3 regions of the Roseomonas sp. CAU 1739 genome follow, and region 2 is predicted to be linked to each of the others. Evidence: predicted binding sites of a transcription regulator. Region 2 holds the regulator's gene; each other region holds the start of a gene.

Region 1 (5,427 bases), on a different contig from region 2:
GCTTCTGCGACAGGATATTGGCGAATTCGCGCCCGACGATGTCGGTGCCGCCACCGGCCGCATAGGGGACGATCATGGTCAGCGGGCGGTTCGGCCGCCAGGCGGCGCCCTGCGCCAGCGCAAGCGTCGGCGCGAAAAGGACTGGTGAAAGAAGCAGGCTGCGGCGTTTCATTGGACGGTTCCCGGTGCTTGAGCGGCGGCTCCTTAGCACCATCGCGGCACGGGGCCATAGGGCAATCAGGCCCGCCAGGGATCACCGGAAACAGCGGATCGAGGCCCCGCCTCGATCCGGGAGCGCAAAGCACGACCGCGCCCAGACCAACCGCCGTCCCCGGAACGCCAGTGCATGGCGCGCCAGTCAAGCACGCGGATAGGTGCGCCGGCGCTTGAGGCAGAATGACAAAGCCAAGCCGGAGGATGCTGGCTCCGGCGATCGACGCACAAAAAAAGAGGGCGGCCCCGAAGGACCGCCCTCTCCTGTTCCTTGCGGATCAGGGCTGGATCAGAAGTCCATCCCGCCCATGCCGCCCATGTCGCCGCCACCGCCGGCCGGAGCCGCCGCCTTGGCAGGCCGCTCGGCGACCATCGCCTCGGTGGTGATCAGCAGGGACGCGATGGAAGCCGCATCCTGCAGCGCCGTGCGCACAACCTTGGTCGGGTCGATGATGCCGGCGGCCACCAGGTTCTTGTACTCGTCCGACTGGGCGTCGTAGCCGTATTCGTAGGTGTCGGTGCGCAGCACCTCACCGGCGACCACGGCGCCGTCCTTGCCGGCGTTCTCCGAGATCTGGCGGATCGGCGCCTGGATCGCGCGGCGCACGATCTCGATGCCGACCTGCTGGTCGGGGTTCTCGGCCTTCAGGCCGGCCAGCTTCACGGAGGCGCGCAGCAGCGCCACGCCGCCGCCCGGGACGATGCCTTCCTCGACCGCGGCGCGGGTCGCATGCAGCGCGTCATCGACGCGATCCTTGCGCTCCTTCACCTCGACCTCGGTCGAGCCGCCGACGCGGATGACGGCAACGCCACCGGCCAGCTTCGCCAGACGCTCCTGCAGCTTCTCGCGGTCGTAGTCCGAGGTGGTCTCCTCGATCTGCGCCTTGATCTGCTCGCAGCGGCCGGTGATGGCGGTCTTCTCGCCGGCACCGTCGACGATCGTGGTATTCTCCTTCTCGATCTTCACGAGCTTCGCGCGGCCCAGCATCGCGAGCGTGACGCTCTCGAGCTTGATGCCGAGGTCTTCGGAGATCACTTCACCGCCGGTCAGGATGGCGATGTCTTCCAGCATCGCCTTGCGGCGATCGCCGAAGCCCGGCGCCTTCACGGCGGCGATCTTCAGGCCACCACGCAGCTTGTTCACGACCAGGGTGGCCAGCGCCTCGCCCTCGACGTCCTCGGCCACGATCACGAGCGGACGGCCCGACTGCACCACGGCTTCGAGGAGCGGCAGCATCGGCTGCAGCTGCGACAGCTTCTTCTCGAAGATCAGGATGTAGGGGTTTTCCATCTCGGCGATCATCTTCTCCGCATTCGTGATGAAATACGGGGAGACGTAGCCGCGATCGAACTGCATGCCCTCGACGACGTCGAGCTCGGTCTGGATCGACTTGGCTTCCTCGACGGTGATGACACCCTCGTTGCCAACCTTCTCCATCGCCTTGGCGATCATCTCGCCGATCTCGGTCTCGCCATTGGCGGAGATCGAGCCGACCTGCGCCACTTCGGCCGAGGTCGTGATCTTCTTCGTCTTGGACTCGAGGTCCTTGACGACTTCGGCGACGGCCTTGTCGATGCCGCGCTTCAGATCCATCGGGTTCATGCCGGCGGCAACGGCCTTGGCACCTTCACGGATGATGGCCTGGGCCAGCACGGTCGCGGTGGTGGTGCCGTCGCCGGCCAGGTCGTTGGTCTTCGAGGCCACTTCGCGCACCATCTGGGCGCCCATGTTCTCGAACTTGTCGGCCAGCTCGATTTCCTTGGCGACGGTCACGCCGTCCTTCGTGATGCGCGGGGCACCGAAGGACTTGTCGAGCACGACATTGCGGCCCTTCGGGCCCAGCGTCACCTTCACGGCGTCGGCAAGGATGTCCACGCCGCGAATCATACGTTCACGCGCCGAAGCGCCGAACTTCACGTCCTTAGCAGCCATGTGTCTCTACCTCTGAATTCTGTGTTGCGTCGGGTCGTCGCGAAATGGCGCCTCAGGCGGCCTTCTTCGCGGCGGACACGCCCTCGAGAATGCCCATGATGTCGGACTCCTTCATGATCAGGAGCTCCTCGCCATCGAGCTTCACCTCGGTGCCGGACCACTTGCCGAACAGGATGCGGTCGCCGGCCTTCACGTCGAGCGGACGGATCTCGCCCTTCTCGTTGATGGTGCCGGCGCCGACGGAGACGACTTCGCCTTCCTGCGGCTTTTCCTTGGCGGTGTCGGGGATGATGATGCCGCCGGCAGTCTTTTCTTCCGCGGTGACGCGGCGAACGAGAACGCGGTCGTGCAGGGGACGAAAGGTCATGAGTGTCCTCTCCTGAGCCTCGGGTTGATGAGCGCTCGCCCTGGGAAGCCTGTGGCCGGTCGCCAGGAGCGCGCCGGCCGTTAGCACTCCCCCCAGAGGAGTGCCAGCGATCTAGCCTTCGGGCCGCCACGCGTCAAGCGTTTGGCAGCACTCGTCGATCGAGAGTGCTAATGATCTGATTATACAAGATTTTTCTTGCGCTTCGTTGCACCGCACATGTCATCCTGTGAAGCAACTCACCGCGCCGCGACGGCGTTGCAGGTAGGAATGGCACGTCACACCACCCTCAAGGGAAAGGAATGACTACAGTGCTGCAGGGACTGGAACCGATCCTCCGAATCCCCGATTGGCGCATGACGACCGCCGAATTGCTGTACCACATGCCTGACCACCCGCATGTCCTGCAGGCCTTCGTCTGGCAGAAGATCGACCACGCGCCGGACTTCCCCGAACTGACCCGCTTCCTGGATTTCTGGAAGCGCGAGATCGAAGGCCCGCTGCATTCGGTGCGCGTCGCCTCCACCGCGCTGACCCGCCCGGCCGAACTGCGCTACGCGAACGGCGTGTTCACGTTGCACTGAGCCCGCCGAACGCGCGACCATGACCCCGCATGCCGCGCCGGAGAGCGCGGCATGGGGGAGATACCGGCGTGGAATGGTTTAGCGGCATACTCGAGGGCTCGCCGATGCTGGCCCTCTTCATCGCCATCGGCCTTGGCTATGCGCTCGGCCAGGTGCCGGTGCTGGGCGTGACCTTCGGTGCCGGGGCGGTGTTGTTCTCGGGCCTCGCGATCGGCGCCATCGCGCCGCGCGCCGCTCCGCCCGGCTTGGTCGGGACCCTCGGCCTGCTGATGTTCCTCTACGGCACCGGCATCCAGTACGGGCCGCAATGCGTCGCGGGCCTCAAGGGGCCGGGGCTACGCTGGATTCTCCTCGCCCTGGTGGCCGTCGTCGCCGCGCTGTTCGCCGCGAAGGCAGTGGGTGGCGTGCTTGGCCTGTCGGCCGCGATGCAGGCAGGGATGTTCGCCGGCGCAGGTACGAGCACCTCCGCCTTGCAGGCGGCGATCACGGTGGCGGGCGGCGGGCCGGAACCGACCATCGGCTATGCCGTCGCCTATCCGATCGGCGTCATCGGGCCGATCCTGCTGATGGGCTTCATGCTGCGGATCTTCGCGCTCAAGCCGCCCACGGCCGCGCCCGCGCTGCGCCATGCCGAGGTGACGCTGCGCGCGGACCAGCCGACACGCACCGTCGCGCAGATCACCGCCGCCCTGCCCGAAGGCGTGATGATCCTGGCGATGCGCCATGAGCATCAGAACGCCCCGGCCGAGCCCGAGGCTCGCATCGGTGCCGGCGATGGGCTGCTGATCGTCGGCCCGCCCGCGGCCATCGATGCCGCGGTCGCAATATTGGGGGAGGAGGAGGAAGGCCGCCTCGCCAAGGATCGTGCCGACTACGACATGGTCCGCGTCATCGTCTCCAAGCCGGCCTTCCGCGGCCAGACGCTCGCGTCCATGCCGAAGCCGCCCTGCCAGATCCGCGTCGCGCAGGTGCGCCGCGGCGATTCGGTGATGCTGCCCGGTCCGGACGTCGTGCTGGAGTATGGCGACGTGCTGGTGCTGTTGGCCGAGGCCGGCCGCCGGCCGGAACTGACCGCCCATTTCGGCGACAGCGTGAAGGGCAATGCGGAACTGTCCTTCGTGTCGATCGGCATCGGCATGGCACTCGGCCTGCTGGTCGGCATGATCCAGATCCCGCTGCCGGGCGGCGGCGGCTTCAGCCTGGGCGTCGCCGGCGGTCCGCTGGTGGTGGCGCTGATCCTCGGCTGGCGCGGCAGCAGCTTCGGCATCGGCTGGCGCATGCCGGTCGCGGCCAACATGGTGCTGCGCAATTTCGGCCTGTCGATCTTCCTCGGCCAGGTGGCGATCGCCTCCGGCCGGCCCTTCGTGGATACGGTCGCCTCGCAGGGGCCCGCGGTGCTGGTGGGCGCGGCGCTGGTGCTCGCGACCATCGTGCTGATGGTGCTGGCGATCGGCCACCTGATCCTGCGCATCCGCATCGACGATCTGTTCGGCGTCTGCGCCGGGGCCACCGGCAACCCGGCGATCCTGGCTGGCGCCAACCGATTGCTCGCCTCCGACCGCGCCGATGTCGGCTACGCCATCGTCTTTCCCACCATGACCATCGCCAAGATCGTCGCCGTCCAGCTCATGCTCGGCTGACGGGCGGGAGGCCCCCCATGCGCATCGCCATGTTCAGCACCAAGCCCTATGACCGCCGCAGCTTCGAGGCGCAGCCCGGCGCGGCGCCGCACGAGATCCTGTTCCTCGAACCGCGCCTCGCACTGCTGACCGCGCCGCTGGCGATGGGTGCGGAGGCCGTCTGCGTCTTCGTCAACGACGACCTGTCCGCCCCGGTGCTGGAGGCACTGGCCGCAGAAGGAACCAGGCTGGTCCTGCTGCGCTGCGCGGGGTTCAACAATGTGGACCTCCACGCCGCGCAACGGCTCGGCATCAAGGTCGCGCGCGTCCCCGCCTATTCGCCGCACGCCGTCGCGGAATTCACCATCGGGCTGATGCTCTCCCTCGTGCGCGGCATCCACCGCGCCTACCAGCGCACGCGGGACGGCAACTTCGCCCTCGAAGGGCTGCTAGGCTTCGACCTGCACGGCAAGACCGTGGGCGTGATCGGCACCGGCAAGATCGGGGCGATCGTCGCGCGCATCCTGTCGGCCGGCTTCGGCTGCCGGGTGCTCGCGTACGACGTCCACCCCGACCCGGCGCTGCAGGCGATCGGCGTCACCTATGCCGAACCGCGCGCCATCGCCGCCCAGGCCGACATCCTGACGCTGCATTGCCCTCTGACGCCCGAGACGCATCATGTCGTCCGTGCCGAGACGCTCGCCCTCGCCCGGC
Region 2 (5,427 bases):
CGGGGGAGGTGTTCCTCCCCCGACCTTCCCCGCCGCCCGTCACAGCCCGACCGCCGCCCGCTGCTTCGCGAACAGCTCCGCTGTCCCGCTCCGCGCCAGCCCCAGCAGCGCCATCAGCTCCGCATCGGAGAACGGCGCGCCTTCGGCGGTCCCCTGCACTTCGACGATGCCGCCCGCGCCGGTCAGAACGAAATTCGCGTCGGCATCGGCCTTGCTGTCCTCGGCATAGTCGAGGTCGAGCACCGGCGTGCCCTGCCACACCCCGCAGGACACGGCGGCGACCTGATCCTTCAGCGGGTTGCGGGTCATGATGTTCATGCGGCGGCAGTGCTCGAAGGCCAGGTGCAGGGCCACCCAGGCGCCGGTGATGGACGCGCAGCGCGTGCCGCCATCGGCGGTCAGCACGTCGCAGTCGATGGCGATGGTCATCTCGCCCATCGCCTTCATGTCGGTGACGGCGCGCAGGGAACGGCCGATCAGGCGCTGGATTTCCTGGGTGCGGCCAGATTGCTTGCCGCGGGCGGCCTCGCGATCGCCGCGTGTGTGGGTGGCGCGGGGCAGCATGCCGTATTCGGCGGTGACCCAGCCCTGGCCCTGGCCGCGCAGGAAGGGCGGCACCTTCCCTTCCACGCTTGCGGTGCACAGCACCTCGGTCACGCCCATGCGGATCAGGCAGGACCCTTCGGCGTGGCGGGCGAAGCCGGGTTCGAAGCTGACGGTGCGGAGGGCGGAGGCGTCGCGGCCGGAGGGGCGCATGGGGCAGGGTTCCCGAAGAACAATGGTCAGGCGCGGCTTCTACAATGCCAGGGCCGGCCATGCACCCTGTTGCGGCGCCCGCCCGGCCGGGCGCCAGATGGCGTGCGGTGCGCAGCCGGCTTTGTGCAGGGCGGTCATCTGCGCCTCGGCGGTGGCGGCGAAGTCGTCGAGGATGATGTCGTAGCGGCCGCACGCTTCCCGCGCACCCTTGGCCGGCCCCTCGCCGATGATGCGGTCGGCGAGGCCGGCGAGCACGGCGATGCGCCTGGCCGCCGCGGGGTGGGTGGGCGTGTCGCCGCCGGCGGTCGCGGGGTCCTCGCCGCCCAGCAGCGCCAGGCAGCGCGCAACGATTCCGGCGCTGCGCAGGAACAGATGCGCGCCGACCAGCGCATTGACCGGATCGGTATTCTCGCTGCGCAACACCGCGGCGGTGGCCGCGAAGCCGGCAATATCCGCCTCATGCTCGCAGCGATGCGGATCTGGCGGGGGGTTGGGCGGCAGGTCGAGATGCCCGGCCGCCACATGGCCGTATTCATGGGCGACGAGGAATATCTCCATCGACCGCAGCAGCGTGTTGTGCAGCGGGATGTGGCTGGCATCGGGCAGGCTGCGCCGGGCGGCCTCGGGCCGGCCCTCCAGCAGATAGGCGCGCACCAGCTCGGCGAAGCGCAGTGCCGGCGTGCGGTCCTGCCCGAGTGATCGGCGCAGCGCCGGCGGTGCGAAGTCGAAGGCGAAGCGGCCCGGCCCGGTTTCGCGCCGTGGCGCCACCCGGGCGATCGCCTTGGCCGCCAGGTTGCAGAACATGCACAGCCCGACCGGAATGAGGATCAGGGTATGCCCGGCGACACCGGGGTCGATCGCCCAGCCATTCACGGACCCGCCCATGGTGGTGGCGACCAGCGGGGGACGGCGCGGCGGGGGGGCGCCCAGCGCCTGCGCCGCCGCCGCCACGGCATCCAGTTTCTCCTGCACGAAGTCGAGCACCCAGGGCGCATCGAGTGCCGTCAGTCGCCCAGCCTCCAGCGCGGCGAGGCGGGCGCGGCGGGCCTCGCGCACCGTGTCATCCTCGCCGAGCCTGGCCGAGACCTGCGCCGCCCAATCCTCATTGTCGCGCCCTTCCAGCATGCGGCGCCAGACCGCGCGGTCGGGCGTGATGGCGCTGAGCGCGGCTTCCTGCAACGGCACCAGCCATTCGCCGAGGCGGCGCCGATCCGCCCCGGCGTCGCTCACGGCCGGCGCAGCGTGATGTCGAGGCTCGCCTTGGCCCCCGCCTGGCCCTTCAGCGCCCAGAGGCTGACCTGCCCATTGGCATCGACGCCAAGCGAGATCTTCGCTTCCTTCACATCCCAGCCGGTGCCGGCGGTATCCGCCGCGGCCAGCATGCGCGCCACCTGGCCGATCATCTTCTGCAACCCGGCGGCGAGGACGTCGGCGGCGACGTCGACCACCGTGGTGCCAGCATCGCCCAGCAACTCCTGCCCCGGCAATCCGCCGAAGCCCTTCATTCCGGGGGCATCGACTGTCAGTGGAATGGTTTCGACCATGATGATCTCCTTGCGACGGCGCACCATATGGCGGGATGGAGACGGATTCACGCGTCCCGGCCGTTGACCGGAGCCGAGCCGAGTCCATAGGCTCTCCCGGATGGACAAATGAAAATGGTACCGAACGGAATTCCGCGGCCCGCGCCGACAAGCGCCAGCCTCGCGGGCCTCGACAGCCGCAGCGCGATCATTCTGCGCGAGCTGGTCGAAACCTATGTCGAGACGGGCGAGCCCGTGGGCTCACGCACCTTGTCACGCCGGCTGCCGCTCGGCCTGTCGCCCGCCACGATCCGCAACGCCATGGCCGACCTCGAGGATGCGGGGCTGCTCTATGCGCCGCACACATCGGCAGGGCGCCTGCCGACCGAACGCGGGCTGCGGCTGTTCGTCGACGGGCTGCTGGAATTCGGCGCCTTGGGGGAGGAGGAGCGGGGTGCGATCAGCGCCCGCTGCGCCGCCTCCGGCCGGTCCTTGCAGGAAACGCTGGGGGAAGCCGGGCAGATGCTGTCGGGCCTGGCCGGGGCGGCGGGGCTGGTGGTCGCACCCACCACCGAGGGCATGGTGCGGCACATCGAGTTCGTCGCCCTCGGCCCGGGCCGCGCGCTGGTCGTGCTGGTGCACGAGGATGGGCAGGTCGAGAACCGCGTCATCGAGGTGCCGGCGGGCCTGCCGCCCTCGGCGCTGGTGCAGGCGTCGAACTACCTGAATGCCCGGCTGGCCGGCCGCACGCTGGAGGATGCGCGCGGCATCATCGCGACTGAGGTGGCGGACAACCGGACCGCGCTCGATGCCCTGACGCAGCAGGTGATCGAGGCCGGGCTTGGCACCTGGACGGGTGGGCAGGGCGGGTCGCTGATCATCCGCGGCCAGGCCAGGCTGCTGGAGACGATCGACCAGGCAGCGCGCGTGTCCGAGATCAAGCGGCTGTTCGAGCGGCTGGAGCAGCAGGAGACGATGCTTCGGCTGCTGGACCTCGCCCAGCGCGGCGAAGGGGTGCAGATCTTCATCGGGGCGGAAAGCGGGCTGTTCGACAGCGCCGGGCTGTCGATGGTGGTAGCACCCTTCCGCAATGGGGCGGAGAAGATCGTGGGCGCGATCGGGGTGATCGGGCCGACGCGGATCAACTACGGGCGCGTGATCCCGGTGGTGGATTATACGGCCCGGGTGATCGGGCGGCTGCTGGGGTAATACCAACGGCACGAGTCATTGACCTGTGCCGAGGCCGCGAAGGCGGCCCGCCGGTCGTCCGGCGAAAGCCAAGCAAACCGGAGGTTTGCGCCTCACGCCATGGGCGTGCCTTCGGCACGATGCGTCCGAAGGCAGGCCGAAGCCGATACCAACGGTCGAAGAATTCGGCCGTTGGTATAAGGCCCCGGGCCGCAAGCGTCGGGGCGTGGCGCATACGTCCGGGCCACCGGCACGCGCCCAGCCGGCACCGCGAGGTCAGGCCCCGCGATGCCGCCTGCGGTCGCTACGCGGCCAATTTCAGCCTCACCTCGAACGCCGCCTCGGTCTTCTCGCGCATCTCCTCGAGACTCACCCCCGTCGCGAGCTCGGTCAGCACAAGCCGCGTCGGCCCCTTGCGCGCCACCTCGAACACGCCGAGGTCGGTGATCACCATGTCCACCACCCGCGCGCCGGTCAGCGGCAGGGTGCAGTCCTTCAGCAGCTTGGGCTTGCCGCCGGCGGTGTGCTCCATCAGCACGATCACCTTCTTCACGCCGGCGACCAGGTCCATCGCGCCGCCCATCCCCTTCACCATCTTGCCGGGGATCATCCAGTTGGCGAGGTCGCCATTCGCCGCCACCTGCAGCGCGCCGAGAATCGACAGGTCGATATGCCCGCCGCGGATCATCCCGAAGGACTGGGCGGAATCGAAGAAGGACGACGTCGGCAGCTGGGTGATGGTCTGCTTGCCGGCATTGATCAGGTCGGCATCCTCGTCGCCCTCGACGGGAAACGGACCGAGGCCGAGCATGCCGTTCTCGGATTGCAGCTGCACGTTGAAGCCGGTCGGGACGTGGTTCGCCACCAGCGTCGGAATGCCGATGCCGAGGTTCACGTAGAAGCCGTCCTGCAGTTCGCGGGCCGCCCGGGCGGCCATCTCGTCGCGGGTCCAGGGCATGTTCCGCTGCTCCTCAGGCCAGGGATTCGGCGCCGGCCGCGGCGGCGGCGGGGCGCTTGCGCACGGTGCGCTGTTCGATGCGTTTCTCGTAGCCGGCTGGGCAGACGATCATGCGCTTGGTGAAGATGCCGGGGGTGTGGATGTGGTCGGGATCGATCTCGCCGGCCTGCACCAGGTGTTCGACCTGCACGACCGTCACCTTCGCCGCGGTCGCCATCATCGGATTGAAGTTCCGCGCGGTCTTCCGATAGACGAGGTTGCCCTCGGTATCGGCCATATAGGCGTGGACGATGGCGAGGTCGGCGAAGATGCCGCGCTCCATCACATAGGTCTCGCCGTCGAACTCCCGCGTCTCCTTGCCCTTCGCGACATCGGTGCCGACGCCGGTCTTGGTGAAGAAGGCGGGAATGCCCGCGCCGCCGGCGCGGATGCGCTCGGCCAGCGTGCCTTGCGGGTTGAACTCGATCTCGAGCTCCCCGGCGAGGAACTGGCGGGCGAATTCGGCATTCTCCCCGACATAGGAAGAGATCATCTTGCGGATCTGCCGGGTCTTGAGCAGCAGCCCCAGCCCCGCATCGTCGATGCCCGCATTGTTGGACACGACGGTGAGGTCCTTCACCCCCGATTCGCGGATCGCCTCGATCAGCAGGGCGGGGATGCCGCACAGGCCGAAGCCGCCGGAATGGATTACCATGCCGTCGCGCAGCACGCCGGCCAGCGCCGCCGTCGCGTCTGGATAGACCTTGCCCATGGACACTTCCCCGCTCTGGACTTCCGAGGCTCACTCCCTACCGTTCCGCGCGGCGCGCCGAAAGAGGGAGTTGCCCTCTTGCAGGGGGGGCAAGTGAAGGTTATACGGCGCGCCTCTTCCCCGGGGGGCCATAGCTCAGTTGGGAGAGCGCCTGAATGGCATTCAGGAGGTCGTCGGTTCGATTCCGATTGGCTCCACCAGTTCGACAAAGGGCCCGGGCATCACTGCCCGGGCCCTTTTTCATGGATCGC
Region 3 (5,427 bases), on a different contig from region 2:
GGACCTGCATCGGTCGGACCTGCTGCGCGCGACGCGCCTGATCGACCGGATCCTGGCGATGGACGTGGCGGCGGTCGAATCGGAGTTCGCGACAACGCTGCGCGACTTTGGTGCGCGACACGCCGACCTCGCGACCACCCTCGCCGAGCGGTACGCGCAGATCCGCGACCTGCTGGGCCTTGAGGAAGACCCGATCGAGTCGCGCCGATTGCTGATCGGAGCCTTCTTCAGCAACGAGTACACCTTTCAGTCGAGCGCGCTGTTCAACCCATCGATCGTCCCGCATCCCGACCAGACGGGTCTTGAGGCCGGAGAGCTGCGCTTCGTGATGAGTCTCCGCGCCACCGGCGAGGGCCACATCAGCTCTATCTGCTTTTGCTCCGGCGTGGTCACCGGGGCGGGCGAGATCCGCCTTGATCCACCGGGCCGCTTCGCCACGACCCCACGGCGCAGCACCGCGGCGCGGCTGGCCGATGCCTACGATGTGACCTTTCAACCCGGCACGGACCTGGGCGAGCGCGTCATCTTCCCGATCACGCAGCAGCAGCGCAACGGCATCGAGGATGCGCGCCTGGTCCGCTTCGTCGAAAATGACGGTCGCGCGACCTACTTCGCCACCTACACTGCCTATTCCGGGCGGGAGATCGCGCCCGAGATGCTTCGGACCGATGATTTCCGGCGCTTCTCCTTCATACCGCTGCGTGGGGATGCGGTCAGCAACAAGGGCATGGCGATGTTCCCGCGTCGCGTCGGCGGACGTTATGCGATGTTGGCGCGCTCGGATGGTGAGACGCTGCAGCTGGTGACATCCGACGACCTACACGTCTGGAACGACGCGACGGAGATCCTCTCCGCGGCGGAGCCCTGGGAATTCGTGCAGATCGGCAATTGCGGCAGCCCGATCGAACTGCCGGAAGGTTGGCTTGTCATCACCCATGGTGTGGGCCCGATGCGTCGGTACTGCATCGGCGCGGCGCTGCTGGACCTGAATGATCCAAGCCGGATGATCGCGCGGTTGCGCAAGCCTCTGCTCACGGCGATCGGGGCCGAGCGAAATGGCTATGTGCCGAACGTCGTCTATTCCTGCGGGTCTTTGGCGCATGCAGGAAGGTTGATCCTGCCCTACGCGACTTCAGATACCGCCACGCGCTTTGCCGTGATGCCCGTAGCGGATCTGCTCGCAGCAATGAGCTGAAGGCTCAGCCCATCGCGAGGCATGGGCTTGGGCCGGGGCCAGGATGCAGTACCGCGAGTGCCGCACCGGCGAATCTGACAGGGTTGCTCATCGCCGGGACGAACACGGCCGCGCCGCGCGCCAGGACGCGACCATCCATCGTGGCGCCGTCTGCGAGCGGCACGACGATATGCTCGCGGCTGCCGTCCGACCGCAGCGTGAGGCCGTCTTCGGTCTCAATTCGCTCCAGCACGAAGCGCGGCGCGACAGCCAGAGTCTGTCGCGCAGCCACCGTTGCGGCGCCCATGACAACGCGGGAACCGCGGAGATCGGCGACCGACAATGCCTCATCGAGCTGCAACGGGCGTGGCCGTCCGTAGTCGAAAAGGCGGTAGGTGACATCGATCGGATCCTGCACCTCCAGCAGCACCAAGCCGGCGCCAATCGCGTGCACCGTGCCGGCCGGAACGAATAACGTCTCGCCAGTGCGCACTGGGTGCTGACGCATCAGCGACAGCACGGTCCCGTCTGCTGACGCCGCGCGCAGCGTTGTGGCGGAGACCGGCTGGCGAAAGCCGATCGAGACCTGAGCGTCAGGCGCCGCCTCCAGGATATGCCAGGCCTCATCCTTCCCGGATGCGAGCATGCCAGACGCACGCGCCGCCGCGTCCGTCGGATGCACCTGCACCGATAGCGGCGCCGACGTGAAGAGCAGCTTGGCTAGCAAGGGCGGCCCGGTGCGAGCCGGCTGATCGCGCGCCAGCAGGGCACCGAGAGTGCCGCCGGTCTCGACCTCACAGTTTATGTCGGTCAGCCACGCTTCCCCGATCGGTCCGTGCGTGCCGACGCGAGAGGTGCTGACCCAGCCCCCCAGATCCCTATGGCCCCAGATTCTTTCGGCAAGGAGCGGCAGGATCCGTATTGGCGTTTGCCTCATGAGTTCCGGCTCCAGGCTGGCACGCTGTTGGTGGGCGATCCAAGCGCGAAGGGCGGGCCTCTCGACCCGCCCCCCCCTCAAGATGCCCGGATGTCCAAGCCGACCATCAGAAGTCCATGCCGCCCATGCCACCCATGCCGCCGCCAGGCGGACCGCCTGCCGTGGCATTGCGATCGGGCCGCTCGGCCACCATCGCTTCGGTGGTGATCAGCAGCGACGCGATCGATGCCGCCCCCTGCAGCGCCGAGCGCACAACCTTGGTCGGGTCGATGATGCCAGCGGCCACCAGGTCTTTGTACTCACCGAGCTGGGCATCGTAGCCGTATTCGTAGGTATCGGTGCGCAGCACCTCGCCCGAGACCACGGCGCCATCCTGGCCGGCGTTCGCGGCGATCTGGCGCAGCGGCGCCTGGATCGCGCGGCGTACGATCTCGATGCCGGTCTGCTCGTCCGGGTTGGACCCCTTGAGGCCGGCGAGCTTTACCGATGCGCGCACGAGTGCGACGCCGCCGCCCGGGACGATGCCTTCCTCGACAGCGGCGCGGGTCGCATGCAGCGCGTCATCGACGCGGTCCTTGCGCTCCTTCACCTCGACCTCGGTCGAGCCGCCGACGCGGATGATGGCGACGCCACCGGCCAGCTTCGCCAGCCGCTCCTGCAGCTTCTCACGGTCGTAGTCCGAGGTGGTCTCCTCGACCTGTGCCTTGATCTGCGCAATGCGGCCCTGGATCGCGTCCTTCTCGCCGGCACCGTCGATGATCGTGGTGTTCTCCTTCTCGATCCGCACGGTCTTGGCGCGCCCGAGCATCTCCAACGTCACGCTTTCAAGCTTGATGCCGAGGTCCTCGCTGATCACCTGGCCGCTGGTGAGGATGGCGATATCCTCCAGCATCGCCTTGCGGCGATCGCCGAAGCCCGGCGCCTTGACCGCCGCGACCTTCAGGCCGCCGCGCAGCTTGTTGACGACCAGGGTGGCCAGCGCCTCGCCCTCGACGTCCTCGGCGATGATCAGCAGCGGGCGCGTGGACTGCGCCACGGCCTCGAGCAGCGGCAGCATGACCTGGAGGCCGGACAGCTTCTTCTCGAAGATCAGGATGTAGGGGCTGTCGAGCTCGGCGATCATCTTCTCCGCATTCGTGATGAAATACGGGGAGACGTAGCCGCGATCGAACTGCATGCCCTCGACGATATCGAGCTCGGTCGCGACGCTCTTGGCTTCCTCGACTGTGATCACACCTTCCTTACCGACCTTGTCCATCGCCTTGGCGATCATCTCGCCGATCTCCGCGTCACCATTGGCGGAGAGCGAGCCGACCTGGGCGACCTCCGCCGAGGTGGAGATCTTCCGACTGTTCGTCTCGAGGTCGGCGACGACCAGGGCGACGGCCTTGTCGATGCCGCGCTTCAGGTCCATCGGGTTCATGCCGGCGGCAACGGCCTTGGCACCTTCACGCACGATGGATTGCGCCAGTACGGTCGCGGTGGTGGTACCGTCGCCTGCGGTGTCGCTGGTACGTGACGCCACTTCGCGCACAAGCTGCGCGCCCATGTTCTCGAACTTGTCGGAGAGTTCGATCTCCTTGGCGACGGTCACGCCATCCTTGGTGATGCGGGGGGCGCCGTAGCTCTTGTCGAGCAGTACGTTGCGACCCTTCGGACCCAGCGTCACCTTCACGGCGTCGGCCAGGATATCCACGCCACGGATCATACGCTCGCGCGCCGAAGCGCCGAACTTCACGTCCTTAGCAGTCATTGTGTTCTACCTTTGCAAATCGGTTGTCGGTGGTCGCGAAGCGGCGCCTTCAGGCGGCCTTCTTCGCGGCGGCGGTGCCTTCGAGGATGCCCATGATGTCGGACTCCTTCATGATCAGGAGCTCCTCACCATCGAGCTTCACCTCGGTGCCCGACCACTTGCCGAACAGGATGCGGTCGCCGGCCTTCACGTCGAGCGGACGGATCTCGCCCTTCTCGTTGATGATGCCCGCGCCGACGGAGACAACTTCGCCTTCCTGCGGCTTTTCCTTGGCGGTGTCGGGGATAATGATGCCGCCGGCAGTCTTTTCTTCCGCGGTGACGCGGCGAACGAGAACGCGGTCGTGCAGGGGACGGAAATTCATGCGGCCCTCTCCTTGAGCTTCTTGTGGATTGCCCCGCTGCGGCTAGCGCCGGCGCTGCGTTGGCAGCCGCTTGGCACTCTCACGGGCAGAGTGCCAATCAACTGGGCCTTCCTGGTCCTAATGTCCATCGTTCATTCGGATCAGCCTCGTTTTATCGGGGACGACGAGCACGCCTTCTTGCCGTAGGGCGCCGCCTCAGAGTCTGTCTCGAATCCTAATTCGAATGAGCGAGGCGGCGCAGGAGGATGACGACGGCGACGACGTAGAGGAAGGCGTTGGCGGAGGCGATGGTGGCCTCGAAGCTCTTGGCGAGCCTGTGGTCGCGTCCGACCCAGACGAAGCAGCGTTCGACCATCCAGCGCCTCAGATGCACGGCGAAGCCGATTTGATCCTTCGGCTTGCGCACAATCTCGGTGGCGGTGCGAGTGGCATCGGCGACACGATGGGCGGCGTCTCCCGCGCCGGCGAAGGCCTTTTCGACGAACGGGAAGTGGCCTCTGGAGGCGTGCAGCAGCGGGATCGCGTCATCACAATCCTTCACTGACGCGGCGTGGCATTGGAGAACCATGGGGCGACCGTCGGTGTCCACCATGGCGTCACGCTTTCGACCGGTAACCTTCTTGCCGGCGTCGGAACCGCGAGGCCCAACAGTTCCGGTGGTCTTCTTGCTCTGGCTGTCGATCACGGCCGCGCGTGCGCGTGTCGAACGTCGCCAGCCTTCACCTTGTACGCAACTTCGTAGGCAGCCCGGCGAGCGGCACCGAACGTTCAGGTCGGCGGTTCCTCGTCGTGTCTTCGAGCCAGGTCAAGAACGAAGAAGGGCAGGAGATGGAACTCCGCCCAGAGACCATCGCCCTGATGGACTTGTTCGTTCGCCACCACAGGCCGGCGCTGGTGCGCGACGCCGGGCGCGATGACGAATGCCTCTTCCCGGGTCGGACACGTCAGGGCGGGCTGGATGTTGGTACCCTCCGCAAGCGTGTCATGTGCGCGATCAGGGAGCGGCTTGGTTTGCTCGTCTCGCCGCATCTGTATCGCTCGATAGCTGTCATGGCGTATCTCGAACGGCGTTCAGGCGATTTCGTGACGTTGATGAAGCTGCTCGGCCATCGTCGCCTGGAAACCCTCATGAAGCACTACGCCTTCATTGACCGCGCAGCGTCGGCCAAGGCGGTGCAGGACCTCATTCTCCATGGCCG

What was found. Region 2 encodes HrcA, which represses chaperone genes, less so after heat shock. Its sites were predicted from a motif close to GTTNGCACTCNCNNNNNGNGAGTGCNAAC; they were not measured.
Region 1: groES (co-chaperone GroES) is a predicted target of HrcA. The motif match lies at 2,593-2,621, and genes of this name have one in related genera.
Region 3: groES (co-chaperone GroES) is a predicted target of HrcA. The motif match lies at 4,298-4,326, and genes of this name have one in related genera.

What each region holds. Positions count from the first base shown of each region.
Region 1 is NZ_JBDOQQ010000014.1:146,355-151,781, reverse strand. Features, by position in the region: gene AAFN86_RS21180 (tripartite tricarboxylate transporter substrate binding protein) at 1-172, opposite strand, end outside; gene groL (chaperonin GroEL) at 503-2,146, opposite strand; gene groES (co-chaperone GroES) at 2,199-2,513, opposite strand; gene AAFN86_RS21165 (Usg-like family protein) at 2,825-3,094, shown strand; gene AAFN86_RS21160 (TrkA C-terminal domain-containing protein) at 3,199-4,734, shown strand; gene AAFN86_RS21155 (2-hydroxyacid dehydrogenase) at 4,752-5,427, shown strand, end outside.
Region 2 is NZ_JBDOQQ010000002.1:36,322-41,748, reverse strand. Features, by position in the region: gene rph (ribonuclease PH) at 40-756, opposite strand; gene AAFN86_RS03795 (hypothetical protein) at 796-1,986, opposite strand; gene AAFN86_RS03790 (hypothetical protein) at 1,983-2,300, opposite strand; gene hrcA (heat-inducible transcriptional repressor HrcA) at 2,415-3,488, shown strand; gene AAFN86_RS03780 (CoA transferase subunit B) at 3,772-4,425, opposite strand; gene AAFN86_RS03775 (CoA transferase subunit A) at 4,439-5,176, opposite strand; tRNA gene AAFN86_RS03770 (tRNA-Ala) at 5,301-5,376, shown strand.
Region 3 is NZ_JBDOQQ010000029.1:11,758-17,184, forward strand. Features, by position in the region: gene AAFN86_RS27780 (glycoside hydrolase family 130 protein) at 1-1,195, shown strand, start outside; gene AAFN86_RS27785 (class I mannose-6-phosphate isomerase) at 1,200-2,111, opposite strand; gene groL (chaperonin GroEL) at 2,218-3,864, opposite strand; gene groES (co-chaperone GroES) at 3,914-4,228, opposite strand; partial or broken gene AAFN86_RS27800 (transposase) at 4,443-4,937, opposite strand; gene AAFN86_RS27805 (hypothetical protein) at 4,928-5,427, shown strand, end outside.